DNA from 2 places in the Arthrobacter sp. Hor0625 genome. Region 1 is predicted to be linked to the other one. Evidence: predicted binding sites of a transcription regulator. Region 1 holds the regulator's gene; the other holds the start of a gene.
What was found. The regulator HrcA, encoded in region 1, represses chaperone genes, less so after heat shock. The targets are predictions, from matches to a motif close to TTNGCACTCGNNNNNNNCGAGTGCNAA.
Positions count from the first base shown of each region.

Region 2: a site for HrcA is predicted at 4,111-4,137, ahead of ACTWLI_RS10190 (FmdB family zinc ribbon protein). Genes of this name have one in related genera too.

Region 1 is NZ_CP199586.1:2,931,074-2,939,494, reverse strand. It holds gene ACTWLI_RS13545 (PhoH family protein) at 1-1,041, opposite strand, end outside; gene ACTWLI_RS13540 (GerMN domain-containing protein) at 1,520-2,371, shown strand; gene ACTWLI_RS13535 (16S rRNA (uracil(1498)-N(3))-methyltransferase) at 2,442-3,209, opposite strand; gene dnaJ (molecular chaperone DnaJ) at 3,212-4,339, opposite strand; gene hrcA (heat-inducible transcriptional repressor HrcA) at 4,418-5,431, opposite strand; gene ACTWLI_RS13520 (DUF3097 domain-containing protein) at 5,641-6,492, shown strand; gene ACTWLI_RS13515 (DUF4870 domain-containing protein) at 6,615-7,034, shown strand; gene hemW (radical SAM family heme chaperone HemW) at 7,095-8,333, opposite strand; gene lepA (translation elongation factor 4) at 8,336-8,421, opposite strand, start outside.
Region 2 is NZ_CP199586.1:2,200,406-2,208,826, reverse strand. It holds gene ACTWLI_RS10215 (SDR family oxidoreductase) at 1-690, opposite strand, end outside; gene ACTWLI_RS10210 (hypothetical protein) at 770-1,714, opposite strand; gene ACTWLI_RS10205 (GNAT family N-acetyltransferase) at 1,814-2,455, opposite strand; gene galU (UTP--glucose-1-phosphate uridylyltransferase GalU) at 2,460-3,365, opposite strand; gene ACTWLI_RS10195 (5-formyltetrahydrofolate cyclo-ligase) at 3,471-4,088, shown strand; gene ACTWLI_RS10190 (FmdB family zinc ribbon protein) at 4,213-4,482, shown strand; gene ACTWLI_RS10185 (RcpC/CpaB family pilus assembly protein) at 4,852-5,448, shown strand; gene ACTWLI_RS10180 (hypothetical protein) at 5,487-5,828, opposite strand; gene ACTWLI_RS10175 (AAA family ATPase) at 5,885-8,421, opposite strand, start outside.

The DNA of each region.
Region 1 (8,421 bases):
GTTCCTTTGTGCCTCGTCCCAGATGCTGTAGGCGTTGACGATGTCCCCGACGAGGCGGTGGCGGACGACGTCGGAAGCGTCCAGGACCGAGAAGTTGACGTCCTCGATGCCGTGCAGGATGTCCTCGACGATCCGCAGCCCCGAACGGGTGCCGAAGGGCAGGTCCACCTGGGTGATGTCACCGGTAACCACCATCTTGGAGCCGAACCCCAGGCGGGTGAGGAACATCTTCATCTGCTCGGGGGTGGTGTTCTGGGCTTCATCGAGGATGATGAACGCATCGTTGAGCGTCCGGCCGCGCATGTAGGCCAGCGGCGCCACCTCGATGGTCCCGGCGGCCATCAGCCGCGGGATCGATTCGGGGTCCATCATGTCGTGCAGCGCGTCGTAGAGCGGGCGCAGGTACGGGTCGATCTTGTCGCTGAGCGTGCCGGGCAGGAACCCCAGCCGCTCCCCCGCCTCAACGGCGGGGCGGGTCAGGATGATCCGGTTCACTTCCTTTTGCTGCAGCGCCTGCACGGCCTTCGCCATGGCCAGGTACGTCTTGCCGGTGCCGGCCGGCCCGATGCCGAAAATGACCGTGTTCGCGTCAATCGCGTCGACGTAGTTTTTCTGGTTCAGGGTCTTCGGCCGGATGGTCTTCCCGCGGCTGGAGAGGATGTTGTGGGTCAGGACCTCCACCGGGTTCTGCAGCGACTGGCTGCGCAGCAGCGAGACCAGCTGCTGCAGCACGGCTGGGGTGACGACGGTGCCGCGCGCCACCAGGCCGCGCACCTCGGTGAGCAGCCGCATGATGCGGGGCACCTCGGCGGCCGGACCGTTGATGGAGAGTTCATTCCCGCGGACATGGAAGTCGACGCCGGGAAACTGGGTTTCGATGAAACGCAGCGCCTCATCGTGGCTGCCCAGGGACTGCACCATCTGGTCGGAGTCGTCGAACAGGACCACTTCCGTCCGCAGGCCTGGGAGGGAGTGGGGGAATTCCCCTGCGGTGCGCTCGCCCGCGCTGTTCCGGGCCTTGCCGTTGGCTGCTTCAGTCATAGTGGTGGCCCGCGGGCCTCTGGTCCCCTCCAGTTCGAAATTTCCCGCCGCGCCGGGTAGTTTGCGGCTTCTTACATCTTACGCCAGCGCATCCGCCGTCCCGCGACACGAGGAGCCGCAACAACAGAGCCGCATCGCCGGAGCCCGCGCCAACAGAGCCCCCGACACCAGGGGCCGCACCGCCGGCGGCGGGCCGTTTGGTATCAACTTCATATCGTCCTCATATCGTTCCCGTTGCAGTTCGCCGCGAGGCGCCGAATCCCGGCCGGGACCTCCTGCCGCTGTGGGATGCTGGATTCGGTCCTGCCGGGGAAGCCGCCGGCGCCGGGCCCCATTCCGCGGGAGCCGCCCCAGGACCGCACAGCGAAGGGACCGCACCATCAGCCAGCGTGGACAAAACCTCACGGCAGCAGGCCGGCGCACGCGCCGCACCCTGCTGCTGCTGGTACTGCCCGCTGCCCTGGCCCTCTCCGGCTGTGTGGCCACCCCGCAGCCCGGGATCACGAATTCGAACACGCCCTCACGCACCGTGCCGGGCCCGACGGCCGGCGTCGCCACCACGAGCGCACCGCTGGAGTCCACCCAGGCCTCCAACAAGGCCCCGGTCTACTGGATCGGTCGCAGCAATGACAACGTCTTCCTGTACCGGGAGTTCCGGGACGTTTCCGAGGACGACAACCCGATCACCCGCGCACTGCGGGTGATGATGTCCCAGAAACCGCTCGACCCGGACTTCTTCACCCCGTGGCAGAACCCGAAAATGCTGGCCACCTCGATTTCCGGCAAGAACGTCATCACGGTGGATGTCTCCGCGGACGCCTTCAACAGCAACCTCGACGCCGACATGGCCGAACGCGCCATCCAGCAGCTGGTGTACACCGCCACGGCCGCCGGCGCCAGTGCCGGCCTGACGGACACCGGGCAGCAGATCCAGGTCGTCGTCCTGGTCGACGGGCACACCGACTATGTGGCCTTTAACCGGGTGCGGCTCGGCTCGCCGACCTCGCGCAGCGTCGGAATGGTGGCCCCGGTCTGGATTATCGATCCGCAGGAGGGCACCGAACTGGCCGACGGCGCCGTCAAGATTTCGGGCCGGAGCACCGTGCCCGGAGGCAAACTCCGCTGGGAGCTGCTGCGCACGGACGGATCCGCCAAAACCCCCTACCTGAACGGGACGATCACGGCCGCCAGCGGGGCGGACCAGGCCGGGATGTTCAGCCTGAGCGTCAACCTGGGTCCCGGCAGCTATGAGGTCCGGGTGTCGCAGGTCGATCCCGCCGGCAAGGTCAAGGACCTGAACGTCGACACCCGCGGCTTCACCGTCAAGTAGGCCCGTCAGGCAGGCCGGTCAAGCAGGCCGGGCGGGGTCATCGCCCGCAGCCTTCCCGAAGGAAAAACCCCTACCAGCGTCCGAGGATGTCGCTGGCGAGCACCGTCGCGGCGGGGCCGGCCGTGGAGGACCGCAGCACGTGGTGGCCGAGCAGCGCCGTGACGGCACCCGCGCCGCAAAGCCGGGTGACCTCGCGGGGGCTGATCCCGCCCTCGGGGCCGACGATCAGAAGCACTTCGCGGACGCCTGCCGCCCCGCTGCCGTGGGCCCATCCTTCGAGTACCTGGCGCAGCGGCCGCACCGCGTCCTCGTGCAGGATGACGGCCAGGTCCGCGGCGGCAACGGCGGCCTGCAGCCCGGCGCCGTCGACCGCGGGGCGGACCTCGGGGATCCAGGCCCGGCGCGCCTGTTTGGCGGCCGCCGTGACCACCGACTGCCACTTGGCATGGGCCTTCGCGGCACGTTCGGGCTTCCAGCGGACGATGGAGCGCTCCGCCTGCCACGGAACGACGGCGTCGATTCCCAGCTCCGTAGCGGTCTCCGCGGCGAGCTCGTCGCGGTCCCCCTTGGCCAGGGCCTGCACCAGGACCAGGCGGATGTCGGGCCGGGCCTCCGTGCTGACCTCCCGGCACTCGACCGTCAGTTCCTGCCCGGCGACATCGGCGACCGTGCCGGTCAGCCGGGTGCCGGCGCCGTCGGCGAGGTCGACGGCCTCCCCGACGGCGAGGCGCTTGACGGTCACCGCGTGGCGGGCCTCCGCGCCGTCGACGACGAACGTCGTGCCGGGGGCCTGGCCGTCGAGGGCGCCTGCCGGGGTGAAGAAGACCGGGTTGCTCACCGCTACAGGTTACCGAGCCGGTCCCGCCACTTGGCGAAGACACCGCCGCTGGCAGCGAGCTTGCCCTCGGTGAACTGCTCACCGCGGAGTTGGGCGAGCCGGCGGAGCAGGTCCTCCTGCGCGGCGTCGAGCTTGGCGGGGGTTTCCACCTGGAGGTGGACCTTCAGGTCCCCTCGGCCGTAGCCGCGCAGGTGGGTGACGCCGAGGCCGCGGAGCGTGATGACCTCACCGGACTGCGTGCCGGCCTTGACGTCGATTTCCTGCTGGCCGTCGAAGGTCTCCAGGGTGACCTCGGTGCCCAGCGCGGCAGCGGTCATCGGGATGTTCAGGCTCGCGTGCAGGTCGTCGCCTTCGCGCACGTAGGTCGGGTCGTTGTTGACCCTGATCTCGACATAGAGGTCGCCGGAGGGTCCGCCGGCCGGTCCGGCCTCGCCCTGGCCGGAAAGCTGGATGCGGGTGCCGGTGGCGACGCCGGCCGGGACCTTCACGGTGAGCGAGCGGCGGCTGCGGATGCGGCCCTGCCCGGCGCACTCGTTGCACGGGTCCTTGATCACGGTGCCGAAGCCTTCGCAGCTGCCGCAGGGGGCGGTGGTCATGACCTGTCCCAGGATGGACCGGACGGCCCGCTGGACCTGGCCGCTGCCGCCGCAGATGTCGCAGCGCTCCGGGTGGCTGCCCTCGCGGCAGCAGGACCCCTCACAGGTGGGGCAGGTGACCGCGGTGTCGACCTCGATCTTCTTGTTGACACCGAAGACCGCGTCACGGAGTTCAATCCGGACGCTGATCAGGGCATCCTGCCCGCGGCGTACCCGCGAGGCCGGGCCGCCCTGGCCGGCTCCGCCGCCGAAGAAGGTCTCGAAGATGTCCTGGAACGCGAAGCCCTGGCCGGCGTAGCCGCCGCCGAAGCCGTTATCCGTGCCGTTCTCGTTGCCGGTGGTGTCGTAGACGCGGCGCTTCTGCGGGTCGGAGAGCACCTCGTAGGCGTGCGTGACGGCCTTGAAGCGCTCCGCGACGTCCTCGCCGGGGTTGACGTCCGGGTGCAGGGTGCGGGCCAGCTTGCGGTAGGCCTTCTTGATCTCTTCGCCCGTGGCTTCACGGGAAACTCCGAGAACGTCGTAGTGGCTGCTCAAAGTGTGTATCTCTTCCTGGTTGTACTGCCGGTAACGGGCAAAGAAGCGGTAAAGGTCAGGGGCGCCGCGCCGGGCCGGTCAGGGTCCGAGGATCCGCGACAGGTACCGGGCCACCGCGCGGACAGCGGCCATGGTGGTGGGGTAATCCATCCGGGTGGGGCCGAGCACGCCCACCTTCGCCGTCGCATCCGGGCCGTACCCGGTCGCGACCACGGAGGCCTCGGCCAGGCTGTCGTAGGGGTTTTCCCGGCCGATGCTCACGGTAACGCCGCGGGGGTCCTGGGCCATGTCGCTCAGCAGGCGGAGCATCACCACCTGCTCCTCCAGGGCTTCCAGGACCGGGCCGATGCTCAGCGGGAAGTCCACGTTGGAGCGGGCCAGGTTCGCGGTCCCGGCCATGACCATCCGTTCCTCCCGGCTGCTCAGCGCCAGCGACTCCAGCCCGCGGGCCAGCGCCTGGGCGGCGCCGCGGCGCTCCGGCGGGCAGCCGTCGACCACGGCCGGCAGCGACTGCGGCAACAGCCCCAGCGGAGTCCCGGACAGCCGGGCCAGGAACTGGGTGCGGAGCCCGGCCAGATCCTCGTCCCCGAAATCCTGGCCGACGTCGATCACGCGCTGCTCGACCTTGCCGGTGTCCGCGATCAGGACGGCGAGCACCTTGCGCGGGGCGAGCAGGACGAACTCGATGTGCCGGACGCGGGCCCGGCCCAGGAGCGGGTACTGCACGACGGCGACCTGGTTGGTCAGCTGCGAGAGCAGGCGCACGGTCCGGTCCAGCACGTCGTCGAGGTCATCCGACCCTTCAAGCAGCGCCTGGATGGCGCGGCGCTCGGCCGGTGACAGCGGCTTGACGGCCGAGATCCGGTCCACGAAGAGGCGGTAGCCCTTGTCCGTGGGAATCCGGCCGGCGCTGGTGTGCGGGGCGGTGATCAGTCCTTCGTCCTCCAGCGCGGCCATATCGTTGCGGATCGTGGCGCTGGAGACACCGAGGTGGTGCCGCTCCACGAGCGCCTTGGATCCGACCGGCTCGCGGGAATGGACGTAGTCCTCCACGATGGCGCGCAGGACTTCGAGTTTGCGTGGCTCGCTCACGCTCCACCTCCAATTCGACGCGTATCGCTCCGCCGGCGACCGGCGGTTAGCACTCGACATGCCCAAGTGCTAACCAGTCTAATATGAGTCGCGCCGTTGTTAGCATTGGATTCGCTGCGGGCGTGAACTGCGGGGCCCGGATTTAGCGGGCACACCGCGGCCCGCGTGCCGTTTCCCGTAGTTCCCGAGCGCAAAGCAGTGTGTAGCAAATGTCATACCAAAATTGGGGCCCGCAGGAGCTCTCCGCGCCCGCCAAGGCCCAGCTGCCCGAGGTACCGGTGGAACGGGGCATGGTGCTTGAGGATGCGCAGTCCGGCTGGGTCGGCGCCGTCACCCGGGTGGAGAAGTCCGGCGGCATGCACGTGGTGGCGCTCGAAGACCGGCGGGGAAAGACACGGTCGTTCCGCCTGGGTTTCGGCTTCCTGCTGGAGGGCCGGCCGATCCGGCTGATGCCGCCGGCACCGCGCGCCGCACCGGCCGCCGCTGCTGCCGGGCGCACCGCCTCCGGGTCGGTGCGGGTCGAAGGCCAGCGCGCGCAGGTCGCCAAGGCCAGCCGGATCTGGGTGGAGGGCAAGCACGACGCCGAACTCGTCGAAAAGGTCTGGGGCGATGACCTGCGGGTGGAGGGCATCGTCGTCGAACCGCTGCACGGCATTGACGACCTCGCCGGAGCCGTCCGCGACTTCCGGCCCGGACCCGGCCGGCGCCTGGGCGTCCTGGTGGACCACCTGGTGCCCGATTCCAAGGAGTCGAGGATCGCCGACGCGGTCATGGCCTCCCCGGGCGCGGCAGGCAACGTGCTGATCGTCGGCCACCCGTACGTGGACGTCTGGCAGGCGATCCGGCCCGCGGTTCTGGGCATCGAGCAGTGGCCGGTGATTCCGCGCGGGGTGGACTGGAAGACCGGCATCCTGACCGCCTTCGGCTGGCCGCACAGCACCAAGGAGGACATCGGCCTGGGGTGGCAGAAGCTGCTGGGCGCGGTGCGCACTTACGCGGACCTGGAGCCCTCGCTGCTGGGCCGGGTGGAAGAGGTCATCGACTTCCTCACGGTGCCCTGACCGCCGCCTCGTGCGTCGAACCGCGGCGGGAGCAAGTATTCTTGGTACGGCGGCTGCAGCCCTTTGCTGCGGCCGTGGCTCGTACAGGCACCATCGCTCCACCGCAATCCAAAGGACTCAACGTGGCAGAAGACGCACGCGAACACCCGGACCACCACGCAGGCCCTGAGCGGCCCCAGTACCATGGCGTGCCGGCGAACGCACTGCCGCTGACGGCCAGCGAAGACCGCCAGTGGGCCACCCTCGCGCACTTCGGCGGGATCCTCGGGTGCATCCCGGCGCTGCTGATCTATCTGATCTTCAAGGACCGCGGCCCCTTCACCGCCCAGGAGTCCAAGGAAGCGCTGAACTTCACGCTGCCGCCGACGATCGCCGCCGTCGTGGCCAACCTGCTGGTCTTCGTGCCGGTGGTGGGGAACATCTTCGCCGTGCTGGCCACCGTCATCTGGATCGCCCTGGCCTGCTTCTCCGTGGCCGCCGGAATCCACGTCAACCGGGGCCAGCCGCACCGCTACGAGTACAACCTGCGCTGGATCAAATAGCGCGAACGTACACTTCAGGCCCAACCGGGCCGGAGCGTCCGCGCCGTCCGGCCGGCGAACTTAGTCCGGCAGGATCCGGCGCACCACGGCGTCCGCGAGCAGACGGCCCTTGAGCGTGAGCACCAGGCGGCCCTTGAAGGCCTGCTGCGGTTCCACCAGGCCGTCGGCGATCAGCCCGGCGACGGCGTGCCGCCCGGTGTCCCCCAGGCCGCCCAGCCCGGTGATCTCCAGTCCGGTCACCAACCGGGCTTCGAGCATGACGCGTTCGACCTCCCGGGTGGCGCTGTCCAGGGTTTCCCGGCCGGCTGCGGGTGATGCTCCGGTGGAGATCCGGCCCGCGTAGGCGGACGGGTGCTTGACGTTCCACCAGCGGACGCCGCCCACGTGGGAGTGCGCGCCCGGGCCGATCCCCCACCAGTCGTCGCCGCGCCAGTAGGCCAGGTTGTGGCGGCAGGCCTGCTCCGGGGTCCGGGCCCAGTTGCTGACTTCGTACCAGCCCAGCCCGGCGGCGGAGATGAGTTCGTCGGCCAGTTCATATTTGGCGGCGTGGTCGTCGTCGTCGATCCCGGGAACCTCGCCGCGGCGGATCTGGGTGGCGAGCTTGGTGCCCTCCTCGACGATCAGCGCGTAGGCGCTGATGTGGTCCGGGCCGTAGGACAGCGCCGTCTCCAGCGAATGCCGCCAGTCCAGCAGCGACTCCCCCGGGGTGCCGTAGATCAGGTCCAGGCTGACAGCCAGCCCGGCGTCGCGCGCCCACTGGACGGCCTGCGGTACCCGGCTGGGCGTGTGGGTGCGGTCCAGGACCTTGAGAACGTGCGGCACGGCCGACTGCATGCCGAACGAGACCCGGGTGAAGCCGGCGTCTGCGAGCAGCTGCAGGGATTCCGGCGTGACCGAGTCAGGGTTCGCTTCCGTGGTGACCTCGGCGCCCGGCTCCAGCCCCCAGGTGTCGATGGCGGCGCCCAGGATCCGGGCCAGGTCCGCGGCCGGCAGCAGCGTAGGCGTGCCGCCGCCGAAGAACACCGTGGCCAGGCGGCGCTCGGGCAGCCCCGAGGCCCGGAGCGCCCTGCCGGCAAACTCCACCTCCGCGACGGCGGTGCCGGCGTAGGCATCCTGCGAGGCGCCGCCGCCCAGTTCGGTGGCGGTATAGGTGTTGAAGTCGCAGTAGCCGCAGCGCACGGCGCAGAACGGGATATGGACGTAGAGCCCGAAGGCCCGCTCAGCGGCGCCCTCCAGCGCCTGGGCGGGCAGCAGCCCGTCCGACGGCGCCGGGTCGCCGAGGGGTAGTGCGCTAGGCATGGCTACTTCTTGGCCTTGTCCTTGGACTCTTCGGTGGTCAGGGCGGCGATGAACGCCTCCTGCGGCACCTCGACCCGGCCCACCATCT
Region 2 (8,421 bases), 730 kb from region 1:
CAGCGGCAGCTCCACCACCCGGCCGCGCGAGCCCGTAGCCTGCTGCCAGGTGACGGCCAGTTCCCGCATTTCCAGAATCTCCGGACCGCCGATGGTCCGGACCCCGTGCCGCACGCCGGAGGGCGCCTCCAGTGCCGCGTCGATCAGCGCCGACGCGACCTCGGCCGCCGCGATCGGCTGGAACCGGGCCCCTTTGAAGACGGGAATCAGCCGCAGCTTGGAGCCGGCGGCAAAGATGCCTGCGAGCAAGGAGTGGAACTGTGTGGCCCGCAGCACCACGGTCTCCAGCCCGGACTGCTGGTAGGCCCGTTCCTTGGCCGCCTTCGACCGGTAGTAACCGAAACTGCTGCGGTCGCAGTTGACGATTGACAGCAGCACGGCCCTGCTGACTCCGGCATCCTGGGCGGCGGCCAGCAGCCGGGCTCCGCCGTCGGCGAAGTTCTTAAGCGCCTTCCCCGACCGTCCCTCCAGGGTGTCGATGACGACGTCGGCACCGGCCAGGGCCGCGTCCAGCCCGTCCCCGGTGGCGACGTCGGCGCGAAAGTAGTCCACGCCGGCGATGTGCCCCGGCGTGCCCGGGGCGGGCGGATTGCGGCTGAGGACGGCCACCCGTTGTCCTACCAGGATGGCCTGGCGCACCACCTCGCGGCCCACCTGCCCCGTTCCGCCGGCAACGCAGATTCTGCTCATGCACGTCAGGCTACCGCCCGCATGCACGAAAAAGCCCCGGTTGGCCGCCGTGGCGGCCGCCCGGGGCGGTGAGAACGGTTTAGGCTCGGCGCCTCTGCAGCACGTCGTCGAGGTTGCTCAAGGCGCTCTGGCCGCGGCCCAGGGGCTTTGCCTCGGCCTGCTCGGGCTGCCGGACCGTGCCCTGCTTCAGCGACGGCTTGCCCACGGCTTTCGGGGCTTCCGGGAGATCCAGCGGCTCGGGCGCGGCGCGTTCGGCCTTGGGTGCTTCCACATAGGTTGGTTTCGGAACCTCCACCGGCTCCCAGCTGGACCCTTCCAAGGCGGGATCGCCGGTGCGCTGGACGGAGGTGTCGCCCGAGGCCGCGGCCTCGGCGAGGGCAGCCTGGCGCAGTTCGTCAGCGGTCAGTGGCCGGAGGGCAGGCGCGGGAGCGACGCTGCCCGCTTCCGCGTCGAACAGCGGGCTTTCCTTGGCAGGCGCGGCCGTGCGCCCGGCCGCCGGGTCCTCGGAGAGGGCCCGCACCGGGGACTGCATGGCGGAACGGAACGCGGCGTCGAGCTTGCGGCGTCGATCGCGCACCGCGAGCCTGCGCAGCAGCACGACGGCGGCAGCAGCGCCCAGCAGCGTGCCCGCCGGCAACCAGCCGGAGCCCAGCCCGAATATCCGCAGGATCCCGGACACGATCCCGGTGAACAGTGAGAGGACACCCAGGACGAACACCGCCAGCCGGCCGTACCTGATCCGGAAGGCAGGGGCGGCGGGCTTGGGGCCGCCGTCGACGTCGATGGTGCCTCCGGCGTGGCCGGGTCGTTGCGTGCTCGTCATCGGGGTCTCCTGCGGGGCAGCCGTCTTCATCAGAATTCCGGCCTGGGGGTCTGCTTTGCCTGCGTCCACGGCGTCCATCATGAGCTCCCCCGCCGGCTGCAGCCGGTGGTGGCCGTTCCGGAGCATGTAGGGAGCCACCCATACGATCCAGAGCGCAACAGCAATGACAAGGATCACTGAGCTGCTAAGAGGGAAGTCCACAGTCAAAACCGTATGAGGTGGACGGCGGGGCGGGCGGCATTGGGGGCGGTGTGTCGCGAGTGAACTGCCAAATCACTGGAAATATGACGAAAGTGCTGGTCAGACCCGGGTTTCCGGCGGCCCGGCAGGGCCCTGTTCCAGCCAGCGCGCGAGGAGGCCTCCGGGGACCTCCTCGGCGGTCAGCGCGAAGGTCCGGTGGTCCGCCCATTGGCCGTTGATGTGCAGGAAGCGGGGCCGGTAGCCTTCGTCGCGGAACCCGAGCTTTTCCACCACGCGCAGGCTGGGCCGGTTCTCCGGCCGGATGTTGATCTCCATCCGGTGCAGCCCGAGGGTCTTGAAACAGTAGTCGGTCGCCATCGCCACGGCGGTCGGCGCGATCCCCCGCCCCGCGTGCCCCTGGTCAACCCAGTACCCGAGGGTGGCCATCATCGCCGAGCCCCAGACGATCGAAGAGACCGTCAGCTGGCCTACGATCACCGGTTCCCGGACGCCCGGGGTCCATGAGGTGATGACGAACGGCAACGCGGTGGCCTGGGCTGCCTGCGCCTTGAGCGAGCGCACCATTTGCCGGTAGTCGGGCAGGCCGCCGCCGGGCACCGGGTTGGAGGCTTCCCAGGGCGCGAGCCACTGCTCGTTGCGGGCGCGGAGTTCGCTCCATTCACGCCGGTCCCGGTACCGGATGGGCCGCAGCACCAGGTCGCCGCACTCCAGTGTCACCGGCCAGGTGAAGCCGCCCGCCATGGGACTAGTGCGTCAGGCCGGAAGCGAAGCCGGGCAGCCATTCACGCAGGCCGGGGCCGAGGTCCTCGCTGTCGCAGGCAAGCTGGACGCAGGCCTTGAGGTAGCTCAGCTTGTCGCCCGTGTCGTACCGGCGGCCGCGGAAGACGACGCCGTAGACGCCGTAGCCCTCGCCCTCGCCGGCGGAAAGTTCCTGCAGCGCGTCGGTGAGCTGGATTTCGCCGCCGCGGCCGGGCTCGGTCCGCTCAAGCACGTCAAAGACGGCCGGGTGCAGAACGTAGCGGCCGATGATGGCCAGGTTGGACGGGGCCTCGTCGGCGTCGGGCTTCTCCACCAGCTGCTTGATCCGGACGTAGTCCTCACCTTCGACGGCTTCGACGTCGGCGCAGCCGTAGGCGCTGATCTGCGACGGCTCAACCTCGATCAGTGCCACCACCGAGCCGCCGGTCTTGGCCTGCACCTCGATCATGGTGCTGAGCAGCTCGTCGCGGGCGTCAATCAGGTCATCGCCCAGCAGGACGGCGAACGGCTCGTGGCCCACGTGCTGCTTGGCGCGCAGCACGGCGTGGCCCAGCCCCATCGGGTCGCCTTGGCGGACGTAGTGGATGTCGCCGAGGTTGCTCGCGGCCTGGATCGATTCGAGCTTGGCGGTGTCGCCCTTGGCCTCCAGCGTCGCCTCCAGGGTGGGCACGCGGTCGAAGTGGTCCTCGAGGGCCCGCTTGTTGCGTCCGGTGATCATCAGGACGTCGTTGAGGCCCACGTTGACGGCTTCTTCGACGACGTACTGGATGGCGGGCTTGTCGACGACGGGCAGCATCTCCTTGGGCATCGCCTTGGTGGCGGGAAGGAAACGGGTGCCGAGGCCCGCTGCGGGGATGACGGCCTTACGAACGGAGGCGTTGGGTGTAATCACTGGACTAATCTAACCGAGGGGGCAAATCATCAGGTAATTGCCCCCGCCGGCATGGCGGCCGCGGCAGACCGTCTGCTGCGCCCCCGGTCGAAAGGATGCCAGCGCATGAGCTCCAAGGAAGAGATCCGTTCCCGCCACCGGTTGCGTCGTGCGGCACTGTCCCCGCAGGAGCTCGACGACGCCGGCGCGGCCATCGCCCGGCACGGGGTCGAGTGGGCGTCGGCCCTGGCCGCGGACGGCCCACGCACCTTCGCCGCCTACCTCGGCGTAGGCTCCGAACCGCCGACGGCGCCGCTGCTCACCGCGCTCCATGAGAACGGCCACCGGGTGCTGTTGCCGGTGTGCGAGCCGCGCCTGGCTTTGTCTTGGGTGTACTGGACTCCCGCGACGGAGTTTGTCCGCAGCCGTTACGCGCCCATCCAGGAACCGGCCGGGGAACGCTTGGAGACGGCCGTGATGCGTACGGCCACGGGGATCTTCCTGCCCGCCACCGCCGTCGACCGCTCCGGCAATCGCATCGGCCAGGGTGGCGGTTACTACGACGTCTTCCTGGCCTCACTGGCGGCGCTGTTTCCGGACCGTCCCGGTGGGCGCGGCCCGCTTCCGACGGCGGCCGTGGTCTACGACGCCGAAGTACTCCCCGCCGGCAGCATTCCGGCGGAGTCCTTCGACCAAAAAGTCGCCAGCGCTGTGACGCCAGCCGGGGTGACGGAGCTTTCCTAGGCGCCTTCCCCGGATGCTAGAATTGGCACTCAGGCCCTGCGACTGCTAATGCGGCTCCCGGCGACGGGAACCCCGCACCTTGGCAGCACGGGACCTGATCGTTTGTCCTAGAGGAGGAACCCCAGTGCCCACGTATGCATACGCCTGCAAGGACTGCAGCCACGCCTTCGAGACCGTGCAGTCGTTCACGGACAGCTCCCTCACGACCTGCCCGGAGTGCCAGGGAACCCTGCGCAAGAAGTTCAACAGCGTCGGCGTCGTCTTCAAGGGCTCCGGCTTCTACCGGACGGACTCGCGCGACACCAAGGGCAGCAGCGTTGCCCCTGCCGCCGCACCGGCAGCGTCCGCGCCCGCTTCTTCCGGCTCCGCCGCGGCGCCGGCCGCTGCCAGCTAGCCACCCCGCTTAGCTGTCGACCCCGCGGGGTGTCCGGGCGGTTGTCCACATAACACCGGCCGGGCCTGACCCCGGCGGACAGCAAGGACGTAGCGTGGCGGCATGTCCGCTTCCTGCTCCGGCCCTCCCTTTTTCCCCCCTCGGTCCGGCGTGCTGCAGACCGGTGCCGGACGGTTGGCGGCCGTGCAGTTTAGCCCGGCCCGTCGCGGCATGTCCCTGGAAACGGGTGCCCGGCCCGGCGGCCGCCTGGCCCGCCAGGTCCCGCGCGGTTCCCTGCCGCGTGCGGGCCGCACGCCGCGGCGCCCGCCCGGAGGCCTTCCGCCGCGGCGGCGGATTCGTCGCTGGCTGGCCCGGTACCGCAGGCTGGCTGTGGCCCTTTTCCTGTCCCTGGCGGCGGCTACCGCCGTTCAGCAGCTGACTCCCGTCCCGGCCGCAACTGTGCCGGCATGGGCCGCCGCCCGGGACCTCCCGGCGGGCCGGGTGCTGGTTCCGGCCGACCTCATGGCTGTCAGTGTCTCCCCGGAGGCGCTGCCGCACGGGGCCCTGGCGCGCGAGACGCTGGAGGGCAAGCAGCTCGCGGTGGCCATGCGCAAGGGCCAACTCCTCGCCGACGCGCAACTCGTCGGCCCGGGCCTGCTGGCCGGGAGCGCACCCGGTTCGGCCGCCGTGCCGCTCCGGATGGCCGACCCTGCCTCGGTCCAGCTCGTCTCCCCCGGCCAGCTGGTCAACGTCGTGATGACCAGCGGCGGTGACTATGAAAGGGCGGGAGCCGGCGAGGTGCTTGCCGCCGCGGTTCCCGTGCTCTGGACTTCGGCACAGGGCGGCAAGTCCGGGACATGGCTCGACGCCGGGGACGCCGACGGGCTGATGGTGGTCGCCGCGGACCCGGCCCAGGCCCGGAAGCTTGCCGGGGCCTCGACCCAGGGAAAACTGTTCTTCGTCCTCGTCGGCGCGCGGCCGGACTAAGGTCAGCGGCCCGGGACGCCGGCGCGGCCGGGGCGGCGCTAGCCCCAGTGCGGCGGGCGCTGCTCCCTCAGCCACGCGTCGTGGTCGTAGGACCCGGGCTGGTCACCCCAGCGCCGTGGATCGTCTTCGGCGGCCTTGGTGGGAAGCACTTCCCCGGCTGCCGCGCGGCGCACCGAGGGGCTCCGCCGGGCCTGGCCGGCTGGTTCGGCAGCTCGACGGGCCTCCGCGGGCCCACCGTCCGCGGCCCCGGCGCCGGACACCTGCCCGCCTTCGGCTGCGGAAGTTTCGGCCTCGGCAGTTCCGGCTTCGGCGGTGCCGGCGTCGCCTGCGCCGGTCCCGGTGGTGCTGCTGGCTTCATCCTTGCTGGCGTGTGCGCTCATGCCGCCGGCCTCCTTGCTGCGTGGCACTGTTCCCTGGCCGCGGCAGCCGTCCGCGGTCAGCCCCGGTCGGCGCCGGCGGAGACGAACGCCTCCCGCCCGTCGTCGACGCTATGGGTTTCAATGTCATCGGAGAAGCCCGGCGACGCGTCCATACGGTTCAGCGCCACCGGCTTTTCCAGTCCGAGATAGCCGCCGATCCGGTCCGCGCAGGCAGACGGGTCGGTGAAGACCTCTATTGTCCATAGTGGCATGTACCGCCAGCCCATGCGTTCGAGCAACTGCGGCCGCAGGCGGCTGCGTTCCCGGACGGACATCCGGCGGTACCGCTCGGTGCCGTCGGATTCGATCGCGACAGGGCTCGGGATCTCGGCGTCGTCCTGGCCGATGGTGCGCATCGGGTCCGCCGCGGCCACCATGTCCAGGACACCGTCGTACTGGTGCCAGACCCGGGCCCCGCGGGCACGGAGCCGGTCCCCCAGGTCGGCCACGAGCGGGTCGGCGCCCAGGGCCTGTTCGCTGGCCGCGGCGCGGGACGCCGGGCTCCCCAGGTCGGAGTTGCCCGCGATTTCGCGGTCCAGGAGCTCGTAGAAGTCGACCGCGCCGTGGCTGAGGCGGGTCACGTCCAGGTCCTCCGGGCGGAAGCAGCTGAGCACGTGCAGGGAACGCCGCGCACGTGTCATGGCGAGGGCAAACTTTGCGCGGCCGCCGGGGGCCGACAGCGGACCCAGGCTGTGCAGGGCCCGGCCGTGCGGGGTACGGCCGTACCCGGGAGAGAAGATGACGTGGTCGCGGACCAGGCCCTGGGCCCGGTCGAGATCCACGACCCGGAACGACTCCTGCCCGGCGGTGAAGAAGCTGCCCAACAGCGGGTGCTCGGGCAACTGCCGCCGGATGGCCTCGCCGATCCGGGCGGCGTGCCGCAGGCTTCCGGTGACGACGGCCAGCGAGGTGCGCGGCCGGAGCCTCGCGTGCTCGAAGACCAGTTCCACGACGCGGTTCACTTCGGCCACAACGGACTCCACGCCGTCGTGGTCCGCGCTGGGCAGGCCCGTTCCGTCCGGGAGGTACTCGACCTCCAGGGTGCGGTCGAGGCCGGTGGCTGACTGGCCTTCGGGCAGCCGGCGGAGGCCGCCGTCGTAGAAGGCCTTGCTCAGCTGCCGGACGAGGTCCTCATCGACGGCGCGGTAGACGGTCCGCAGCTTCCAGACCGGCAGGACGGCGGACAGGGCCTCAAACGCGCTCTCCACCGGCTGGTGCGAGGTTTCGCCCGCGGCAAGCCGTTCGACTCCCACGGTGAAACCGCGCGGGCTGGCAATCTTGTCGTCGCCGAAGGCGATGACCTGCCGGGACCGTGCGACGGCGGGCAGCACGGCCTGCAGGGAGGTGGCCTCGGCGTCCAGGATCACGACGGCGTCGAAGCGCTGCTCCGCCGGCAGCAGGCTAGTCAGAAGGTAGGGGCTGACGGACCAGACCGGCACGAGCATCGGAACGAGGTCGGGCGCCTGGGCGGTCAGCGCCGGCGGCGTCACCCGTCCGTCCTTGAGCAGGCTGCGCAGGAGCTCGGCCTGGCGCGGGTGCCCGGTCAGAGCGGCGCGCCAGCGTTCTGCCAGCTTCCAACGCAGCCGGGCGGCGCCGCTGGCAATGTGGGCGTTATCCGCGAGGCGGTATTCCGCTTCCAGCTGGCGGAGGGCGTCGCCGTCGGACATGGCCAGGTAGTCGTCCCCGCTGATCATGGCTTCGAGGGCTGACTGCCACCAGGCCAGATCGAGTTCGGCAGCCACCGACCCTGCAGGCACCTCGCGGTCGGCAAGGTCGTCGAGCAGTTCGCCGAGGCCGTGCTCGCGCATGTTCTCCACCAGCAGCGTCCGCTCGGGCAGCGTTTCCAGCGTCCCGGTGTCGGCGACCAGCCGCTCGAGGCGTGCCAGCAGCGTCCCGTACGGGGCGCTCCGGAGGTCCCCGCCGTCGGCCGTGTGCCGGAGCGCCTGCCCCAGCTCGTCCAGTTCCGCTTCCAGTTCCCGGTAGAGCGCCGTGATCTCGGCCAGCCCGGAGGGCACTGCGGGGTGCCGCTGCGTGGTGGCGTAGCCGGCCCACGCGGCGCGCTGGTCCTGGACCAGCACCAGCGAGCTGTGCAGGTCCGCGATGTGGACGCCCGGCCGGACGTATTCCTTGGCGACGCGGCGCAGCCGGGAGCGCTGCATCGAGGCCATTTCGATGTTCCGCTCGCGGCGCCACGAGGACGGTGCGGTGGCGGAAATCAGGTCGTGGACCGGACGGTCGAAAATGTCCGGTGTGAACTTGTCCAGGCTCTCGCGGACCGCGACCAGCAGGTCGATCTGCTCGCCCCATTCGGCGAAGGTGTCGCCCAGGCGGATCTCGGCGTGTTCAGCCACGCTGTTCATGCGTTCGCGAAGCTGCGGCAGCTTCTCGGCCACCGAGCGGGCGACCTGCTGCGCTTCCTGGGTCTCCTTGCGGGTCAGGAGCCGGGCGCCGTGCCAGGGGCTGAGGGTCGACGCGCGGCTGAAGCTGCCCAGTTCTGCCGCCCGGCGGAGCCGGCCGGCCAGTTCCTCACGGTCCCGGATGCTGTCCAGCACGC